Teredinibacter turnerae T7901: one gene and its partner. The protein of the gene in region 1 interacts with the protein of each later gene in a pairwise test. Links are inferred from orthologs where the notes say so. Each region holds a gene or a part of one and is shown on either strand. Other genes may lie near its edges.

Region 1 (5,774 bases):
AGGGTACAGGGTTTAGAAGCGATCGTGTGGTGGTTACCAACGAAAAAATGCTCGGTAACAAACTTTCAGAACTAGATATAAAAAACAAGTACAACGTCGTGATCTCCCGGCAAAACCGCGCTGGCGTCGAGCTGGTAGCCAACAAAGATTCGGTACTTCAATTTGGCGACATTCTAAATATTGTCGGAGACTCGGCGGACATCGAAAAGGTCAGTAAATTGCTGGGCAATGTTTCAAGTAAATTGAATCATGTTCAAATGCTGCCAATATTTGTAGGGATTGGTCTCGGCGTGCTTTTAGGTTCCTTGCCAATACACATCTCTGGTTTACCTGCACCACTGAAACTCGGACTGGCAGGCGGACCGCTGATTGTCGCAATCATATTGGCACGGATTGGAAGTATCGGCCGAATTTATTGGTTTATGCCTCCTAGCGCAAACCTGGCTCTGCGAGAAATCGGGATTGTCTTATTTCTTGCGGTGGTGGGTATTAAATCTGGCGCCCACTTTGTCGAAACTCTTGTAGATGGTGATGGACTGAGCTGGATGGCATATGGTGTCGTTATTACATTGGTGCCATTAATCGTGATCGGTGTCGTTGCGCGCTGGCTGATGAACGTTAATTATCTTACTGTGTGTGGTTTGATGGCAGGGTCGATGACTGATCCTCCTGCACTGGCATTCGCCAACGCTATCCACTCTACCAGTGGTGCTTCCGCCCTGGCCTACGCCACTGTGTATCCGTTGGTGATGTGTCTTAGAATTTTATCGCCGCAGATTATAGCCGTTCTACTTTGGGTAACGGTCTAAATACAGTTGCACGAAGAGCATATCTACTAGATTGTTCTTCGTGCACATTTTCTCTTTTTCTCCCACTCATCATCTTCGCCATCAAGTTGTTTGTTTCGCTTCCTCAGTATGGCGTAAAGAGCCTGATGGCCAATCAGTCTGGCCCTAACCCTTTATACTGTCTCTGACCTGACTTACTATACACGGTCGTGCCAAGCTTAACCTGGCGTTCCACACGCTCTGGCCCGTAGTGTGTTCACCTCTAAAGTAACTTGCTCATCATGAATTTTGTCCATCTTAAAGTTCGCACCGAATTCTCACTCGTCGACAGCATTATCCGGGTGAAGCCGCTGCTTCAGCGAGTGCAGGCAGAGGCCATGCCTGCTTGCGGCATCACTGATTTACATAACTTTTTCGGCTTACTGAAGTTTTATCGTGCAGCTCAAGGCTCTGGCATCAAACCTATCTGCGGTGCCGATTTTCGTATCCATAAGGCTGGAGACGACGATCTGCACCCGCCGCTGATTACACTTTATGCGATGAATCTCGCGGGTTATAAAAATATTACCGCCTTAATTTCGCGATCGTTTCAGGAAGGCCAGTCCATGGGCGAGCCGTATATCGATGAGTCTTGGTTGGAACCTCACTCGGAAGGGGTTATCGCGTTATCAGGCGCCAAGTTCGGCGAGATAGGGCAGCTTCTTGTTACCAACAAACTGGATGAAGCCGAGGAGAAGTTGCAACAAATGATGGGGATCTACCGAGATCGCTTCTATCTGGAATTGCAACGTACTGGCCGAGAAAACGACGAACTACATTTGCATCGGGCCGTAGGGCTGGCTGCAAAACTGGATTGCCCTGTAGTAGCGACTAACGATGTGCGATTTCTCGATTCCGATCAGTTTGAGGTACACGAAGCTCGGGTGTGTATCGGAGAGGGACGTACGCTGGACGATCCTCGGCGGGAGCGTCGCTACAGCGATGAACAGTACTTCCGCAGCACCGCAGAAATGTGCGAACTATTTGCCGACATTCCCGAGGCAATTGAGAACACCGTTGAAATTGCACGTCGGTGCAACCTGGATATATTGCTCGGGAAATACTTCTTGCCGGAGTATCCGATCCCTGAAGGGCTTACCGAAAACGAATTTTTCGAAAAAATCTGCCGCGAAGGGCTCGATCTGCGCCTGGAGAGAATATTGGATACGTCCGCGCCGGATTATCTTGAGCGCCGTAAAGTGTATGACGAACGGCTCAAGTTTGAACTGGATATCATCATTCAGATGGGGTTTCCCGGCTACTTTCTTATCGTGATGGATTTCATCCAGTGGGCAAAAGACCACAAGATCCCGGTGGGGCCAGGGCGAGGGTCGGGTGCCGGGTCCTTGGTCGCTTACGTACTGAAAATTACCGACCTGGACCCGCTCCAATACGATCTACTGTTCGAACGATTCCTCAATCCGGAACGGGTTTCGATGCCGGACTTCGACGTTGATTTCTGTATGGAAGACCGCGACAAGGTTATTGGCTATGTTGCCGACAACTACGGTCGTGACGCGGTATCGCAGATCATTACGTTCGGTACTATGGCGGCGAAAGCGGTGGTGAGGGACGTGGCACGTGTGCAAGGTAAATCCTACGGTCTGGCGGATAAACTTTCCAAAATGATTCCGCCGGATGTCGGTATGACGCTCACCAAAGCGTACGAGCAAGAAGAAATATTGCGTGAGTTTCTCCAAAACGACGGAGACGGGCAAGAAATATGGGATATGGCCTTACAGCTTGAGGGGGTTACCCGCAACGTTGGTAAGCACGCGGGTGGGGTGGTGATTGCGCCAACCAAGCTTATTGATTTTGCGCCACTCTATTGCGACGACACGGGCGGTGGTCTGGTAACCCAATTCGATAAGAACGATGTAGAAGACGCAGGGCTGGTTAAATTCGACTTCCTTGGCCTGCGTACACTTACCATTATCGACTGGGCAGTAACAATGATTGACCAGCAGCGTACCCGGCTCGGTGAACCGCCGCTGGATATTTCTGCTATTCCGCTTGACGACCCCACAACATTCGACATGCTGAAGAAGGCTGAGACCACCGCGGTGTTTCAGCTCGAATCGCGAGGGATGAAAGACCTTATCAAGCGGCTGCAGCCAGACAACCTCGAAGATATGATCGCATTGGTGGCGCTGTTCCGGCCTGGGCCATTGCAATCTGGCATGGTGGACGACTTTATTAACCGCAAGCACGGGCGGGCGCAGGTTGCCTACCCGGATGCCAAATACCAGCACACCTCGTTGCAGCCGATACTCGAACCCACATACGGTGTAATCGTTTATCAGGAACAGGTGATGCAGATTGCTCAGGTATTGGCCGGATATACGCTGGGTGGCGCTGACCTGCTCCGGCGGGCGATGGGTAAGAAGAAGCCCGAAGAAATGGCAAAGCAGCGGAGTATTTTTGCGGACGGCGCCAAAGGGCTTGGGATTGACCCCGATCTGGCAATGAAAATTTTCGACTTGGTAGAAAAGTTTGCGGGCTATGGTTTCAACAAGTCTCACTCCGCAGCCTATGCGTTGGTGAGCTACCAAACTGCATGGCTGAAAGCGCACTATCCTGCGCATTTTATGGCGGCGACTATGTCGTCGGATATGGATAAAACCGACAAAGTGGTGACCTTCATTGAAGAGTGTCGCACCATGAAGCTTAATCTTCTGCCGCCAGATGTGAACAGAGGTGAGTTTCAGTTCACGGTCGATGAAGACGCCAATATTATTTATGGTCTGGGCGCTATTAAGGGACTGGGGGAAGGCCCTGTGGAAAGTATTCTGGAGGCGAGGAAAACAGGGCCATTTAAAGACCTATTCGACTTTTGTGCGAGAGTGGACGGCCGGCGCCTTAACAAGCGCGCGCTCGAGGCGTTGGTGCGTAGCGGTGCACTGGATAACCTCGGTCCAGGGAAGGACATCGACTATGATCGAGCGGTTATGCACATCGCAATTGCGGAGGCTGTAAAAGCGGCTGAACAAAAGTCCGCCAACGCTAACGCAGGGATTTCCGATTTATTCGGGGAGGTTGTTCCTGTGTCCGAGGATCGCCAGTCGGTGTACCAGGATTTTCATCGTGTGCGTCGGTGGAGTATGAAAGAACGCCTGAACGGCGAGAAAGAAACTCTGGGACTGTATCTGACCGGGCACCCCATTGACGAATACGATAAAGAGCTGTCAAATTTTGTCTCTTCGCGAATTTTTCATTTAAAAGCTGAAAAAAATAAGCAGACTGTCGCTGGCCTTGTGGTGGCGTTCAGAGTGATGAAAACAAAACGCGGAGACAACATGGCCTTTGTCACCTTGGATGATCGGACTGGACGAATTGAAGTCGCTGTGTTTTCAGATGCTTATAGTGACAATAGGGAGAAGCTGGTAAAAGACGCTCTTTTGGTAATTACCGGCCAAGTGAGCTTCGATGACTATAGCGGTGGCTTGAAAATGCGCGCCGATGAAATCACTGATCTCAATGAAGCTCGCCAAGCCAGTGTGCGCGCTATTAAGCTTCGCTGGCGGAGCGAGGCGCTGCCATTGGATTATGAAAAACAGTTCCGCGAGTTGGTAAAGTCCTATAGTGGCGCGGGGAATTGCGCATTAATTGTTGACTACCAGAAGGCCGGCGTGTCAGCAACTTATACGCTTTCACAGGAATGGAATGTCGCCCCTGGTGACGAACTGGTAGAGAGCTTGAAAATGCTGTATGGCAATAAAAATGTTGAGCTTGTGTATCAATCGGGCGCCACCCACTAGGCGTAGTTGATTCAACTTGATTCTCCCCGAGTCTGAAAACACTGGTAGGGTAGTACTGCGCTTTGCGGCGAAAATCTTGCTCTCAGCGCAGTTGGTTCGGTATTGGAATCCGATGATCCTCATGTCTAGCGCGGCCGAATAGTCTCATTCGGGAGTAAAAACTTTCCGCGTCAGAATGAAATTAGCCAAGACGAGCAGGTCCTAATATCGCCCGACAAAAGATCATACAGGACAATGTTTGTCCAAATACTCCTTGTGCGCGGGTAACCCGGCCGCCATTTTCGACATGAGCCCGCGAACCTCGCTTAGAATGTTGAGCACTTCTTTAAAGTTAGAACCTTCAATCAGCGGATTGTAGAAGTCCGGCACTATACCCATTCCATCAAAAATGGCATGCCAGCTGGATGATTTGAATAAATCCAGATCGTTGCGATAAATACGGCCTTGTGCTTGATAAAGCGCTATTTTCTCTAATAGCGCCCGTGGCACATCCATCGTTTTATTTTTTTGCCAGAATGGGCTGTCACTGCGGCCACTAATGCAGTAGTGAAGAATGATAAAGTCGCGAATATTTTCGTACTCGATAGCCATACGTCTATTGAACTCGTTGGCGATAGCGAGGCTGCACTGGTTATCGGGGTAGAGTTCAAGAAACGATTCTATCCCTTTCAGCGAAAGATAAATGGCTGTCGACTCGAGCGGTTCAAGAAAACCTCCTGCAAATCCAAGTGCCAGACAGTTTTTATTCCACAATTTTTCCCGGCGTCCAGCCTGGAACTGAAAGTGGCGGAGTGAATCCAGCGCGGGGTTTTGCACTAGTTCTAACAGTTTGTTTTCCGCCTGGCTCGGCGTGCAAAACTCGCTGCTGTAGACATAGCCATTACCCAGGCGGTGGCGCAATGGAATTTCCCAGCGCCAGCCGTTTTCGTGAGCGATGGCTTTTGTATAGGGAGGGATATCACAGCTGTTGTCACTCTGAACAATAACGGCAGAATCACACAAGAGGTAGTTATTCCAGTTTATATACTGAGTGTTTAGTACCCCGCCGATAAGCAATGCGTTGGTGCCAGTGCAATCGATATAAAAATCCCCGGCTAGTCGCCTGCCATCTTTTAATGTAAGCGAATCGATAAAACCGTTATCGTGGAGTGACGCGTCAACCACGGTTTCCATCACGTGTTGAATGCCG
Region 2 (3,695 bases), 1.1 Mb from region 1 along the record:
CCGTGCTTATAGCCGTTGCCGTAGGGTTTTACGCGGTCTATCACCAATTCGCATCTGGTGGAGGTTTGAGCAGCAATCAATACGACCACACCGATGACTCCAAAGTCGACTCGTCAAATCGTGAAGACCTGGAGGGGTTTCGCAGTTTTTTGCGTAGCTTGATCATGCACGGCGCGGTGGGGACTGCTTTAGGCGGAGTTTGCACCCTGGTTGGTGAGCCACAAAACCTGCTTATTGCTCAGCAGGCAGACTGGAACTTTGTCGAGTTTTTCTTGCAAGTCGCACCTGTATCCATGCCGACCTTAATCGGCGGGCTGGTTACCTGTATCGCTGTCGAAAAACTCGGCATTTTCGGTTACGGCGCCCAGCTGCCGGATAAAGTGCGCACAATTCTGATGGATTTCGACAAGCAGGAAACCAGCAAACGGACCAATCGAGACATTGCTGCATTGGTTGTTCAGGCGCTCGCCGGTGTTGTGCTAATGGTTTCGCTGGCGTTACATCTGGCCGAAGTCGGCCTTATCGGCCTGCTGGTAATTATTTTACTGACCAGTTTCAACGGTATCACCGAAGAACACCGCATTGGTCACGCGTTCGAAGAGGCTCTTCCTTTTACTGCACTACTGGTAGTTTTCTTTGCGGTCGTTGCCGTTATTCACGATCAGCATCTTTTTGAGCCAATCACTCATATGCTGCTGCACATGGATGAGAGCGTGCAGGGGCCAATGTTCTTTATTGCCAATGGCCTTTTGTCAATGATCAGCGATAACGTATTCGTCGCAACGGTATACATTACCGAGGTGAAAAACGCGCTTGTTGCCGGGGATATCAGCCGCGAGCATTTTGATTTGCTCGCGGTGGCAATTAACACCGGCACCAACCTGCCCAGCGTGGCTACGCCTAATGGCCAGGCCGCATTCTTGTTCCTGCTGACTTCCGCCCTCGCACCACTTATCCGGCTGTCTTACGGGCGGATGGTGTTGATGGCACTCCCCTACACTATTGTACTGAGCGTGATCGGCTATATTGCGGTATACCAGCTAGCCGCGGGCTAATCACCCAACAACGCATTAATAATTTCTACTCGGGTGCGCAGGGAGCAACCGCTTCCTGCACACCCAAAAACCGTTCTAAGCCTGCTTACTGCTCCTGCTGGAGCCACAAGCAGTTGCCACCCGAAGCCTTATCCAGAGTCGCCAACTTCGCTTTATGCGCTTCAATCTCCTCATCGTTTGCACGCAAGACCTTTAGCCGTGGACGATCCGCCGATAGCCGGATAATCTGCTCCTCCCCGTCGCCACCAGAGCCATCGCCCTGCTGCCCACCAAGCGCCAGTGCCGTTTGACCGCCCGTCATTGCGAGGTACACATCGGCTAAAATTTCAGCGTCCAACAAAGCGCCATGTAAATCACGCTGTGAATTGTCGACCATGTAGCGTTTGCACAAAGCGTCTAGGTTATTCTTCTGTCCTGGGTGCTTCCTGCGTGCGTAAACCAGCGTGTCTAGCACACCGCAGCGTTCACGGATTGGCGCCAAACCGCGATTCAGGAGGCGTAACTCGTGATCCAGAAAGCCGACGTCAAACGGTGCGTTGTGAATCACCAGTTCCGCATCGCCAATAAAGGTCAGAAAATCATCCGCAATTTGCGCAAATACTGGCTTGTCCGCCAGAAATTCATTGGTAATTCCGTGAACTTCAATAGCCCCTTCGTCAATTTCCCGGTCGGGCCGAATGTACTGGTGAAAGTGTTTGCCTGTGAGCTTGCGGTTGAACAGCTCAACACAACCGATTTCAATAATACGGTGCCCCTGCTCCGGCTCCAGGCCCGTAGTTTCTGTATCTAATACGATCTGTCTCACTTAACGCCTCACGTTCAATTCATCGATACCCAGGTTGGCAAGCTCGTCCGCTATCTCGTTTTCGCGATGACCACTGTGACCTTTGACCCATTCCCAAGTGATCTGGTGCTGGTCGCATGCCGTGTCCAGCGCCTGCCAGAGGTCCACGTTCATCACCGGTTTTTTTGCTGCAGTGCGCCACCCACGTTTTTTCCAGTTAGCTATCCACTCGGTGATGCCTTTGCGTACGTATTGTGAGTCGGTCACCAAGCGTACTTCACAGGGCTCCTTGAGCGCGCTCAAGCCTTCAATGGCTGCGCGCAACTCCATTCGATTGTTGGTGGTGTCACGCTCCCCGCCATGAAGTGTTTTTTCTTTGTCACCGTAGCGAAGCAATACTCCCCAACCGCCAGGCCCAGGGTTGCCTCGACAGGCCCCATCAGTAAATATCTCTATTTTTTTCAATGTATTAGCTTGTTTATTTAATTCTGTTTCTGAATGGTAATATCGCCGCAGACTGACTGCTTCTGGCGGTCATTGACCGCTTGGGTATAGGCGCGACACCGAGAAAACGACTGTTGTCCCAGGCCGGTTTGATGGGCTGAAGGCCAGCCTTATCTTTGCGCGCAACAATATAATACATCGAGCCAAGCGGGATCGAGCGACTAAAAATACGATCCACAAATCGGCTGCTGTTCAAATAGCGAGAATGATTGATCGGAAGGTTGCGCCCCAAATAGCGCAAACTCAAACACGAAAAATCAAGAAACTCCAACCAGTCCCGAATTCTGCCAGCGCGTAACGCCCGCCGCTGCCAGATGGGACGCTTGCTGTAAAACTGCGCGCCCATCTGCATCAAGCCAGCAAGCGAAAATGGGTTGAAAGCAAAAATAATCACGTGCCCGCGCGGCACGGTAACTCGCGCTGCCTCTTTCAGTACCTGATGCGGGTTCGGCGAGAATTCGAGTACATGGTGCAAAATAGTTACATCGATGCTCTCATCCGCGAGCGGTAATGCGTCCAGCTCAGACAACCCCTGAACATCTCGCAAACTGGCGTCATCGCAGGGTGGAGGGGGCACATGCACGGGCGAAAGGGAAAAACGATGATTGATACGACTATGTTCTGACAGCCGCTCGTAAGGCACAATACTCAACTCCATGAGATGATAACCAAAGAGGCAACTGAGCTCGTCGCGCAATATATGCTGCTGTTCTTGCAATGCAGCTTGACCTAATGGGCTTTCATACCACGCAGCTAATGCTGCCAAACTCTGGCGAAGCGGCGGCACTTTATGCCGGGATCCAACAATTTGTTTAGCACGACTCAGTAACATACAGCCTCTGACATTACATGGTGATCATGAAGCAGCAAGAGTCTACCCCTTCACTTACCATTTTCGTAGCAGTTGAGGATTAAATGCGCGTAAATACCTTCCCCGTGGCAACGCTCCACGACAATTACGTCTGGATAATAGAACATCGAAATAACGCTCTGGTGATAGACCCCGGTGAGGCAGCACCAGTGATTGCTGTACTCAAAGAGCGAGGGTTGAGCGCAACAGCGATACTCCTGACCCACCGCCACTGGGACCACGTCGACGGCATTCCCGAACTGCAGGAACATTTCCCCTGTCCCATTTATGGCCCTGAATCAAGCGCGATGCCGCAGGTTACCCAAACGCTCACCGAGGGTGACCATCTCGAATTTTGGGACGGTATGGCGAAATTTCAAATTTGGCACACTCCCGGCCACACAGAGGAACACATTGCCTACCTGCTCGCGGACGAACACAACAACAGTACCGCAATTTTTTGTGGCGATACCTTATTCAGCGCTGGCTGCGGGAGGTTGCT

Evidence for each region. Proteins that work in one complex are often made in the same cells at the same time.
Region 2: the proteins of dnaE (region 1) and dnaQ interact in binary tests that used the Escherichia coli proteins (3 or more experiments, as listed by UniProt). The link is inferred for Teredinibacter turnerae T7901 from one-to-one orthologs.

Annotation. Positions count from the first base shown.
Region 1 is NC_012997.1:1,127,728-1,133,501, forward strand. Bases 685-4,785 are described here. They hold dnaE (DNA polymerase III subunit alpha), read left to right. Parts: upstream 685-1,069; coding sequence 1,070-4,585; downstream 4,586-4,785. Other genes in these bases: TERTU_RS04755 (putative transporter), read left to right, coding at 685-809. Also shown: more of TERTU_RS04755, read left to right, coding at 1-684; TERTU_RS04765 (tryptophan halogenase family protein), read right to left, coding at 4,808-5,774. UniProt on the Escherichia coli protein: DNA polymerase III is a complex, multichain enzyme responsible for most of the replicative synthesis in bacteria. This DNA polymerase also exhibits 3' to 5' exonuclease activity. The alpha chain is the DNA polymerase catalytic subunit.
Region 2 is NC_012997.1:2,195,613-2,199,307, reverse strand. The notes cover bases 1-2,859. They hold dnaQ (DNA polymerase III subunit epsilon), read right to left. Parts: upstream 1,861-2,859; coding sequence 1,141-1,860; downstream 1-1,140. Other genes in these bases: TERTU_RS09375 (methyltransferase domain-containing protein), read right to left, coding at 2,318-2,859; rnhA (ribonuclease HI), read right to left, coding at 1,861-2,304; nhaB (sodium/proton antiporter NhaB), read left to right, coding at 1-1,055. Also shown: more of TERTU_RS09375, read right to left, coding at 2,860-3,175; gloB (hydroxyacylglutathione hydrolase), read left to right, coding at 3,259-3,695. UniProt on the Escherichia coli protein: DNA polymerase III is a complex, multichain enzyme responsible for most of the replicative synthesis in bacteria. The epsilon subunit contain the editing function and is a proofreading 3'-5' exonuclease.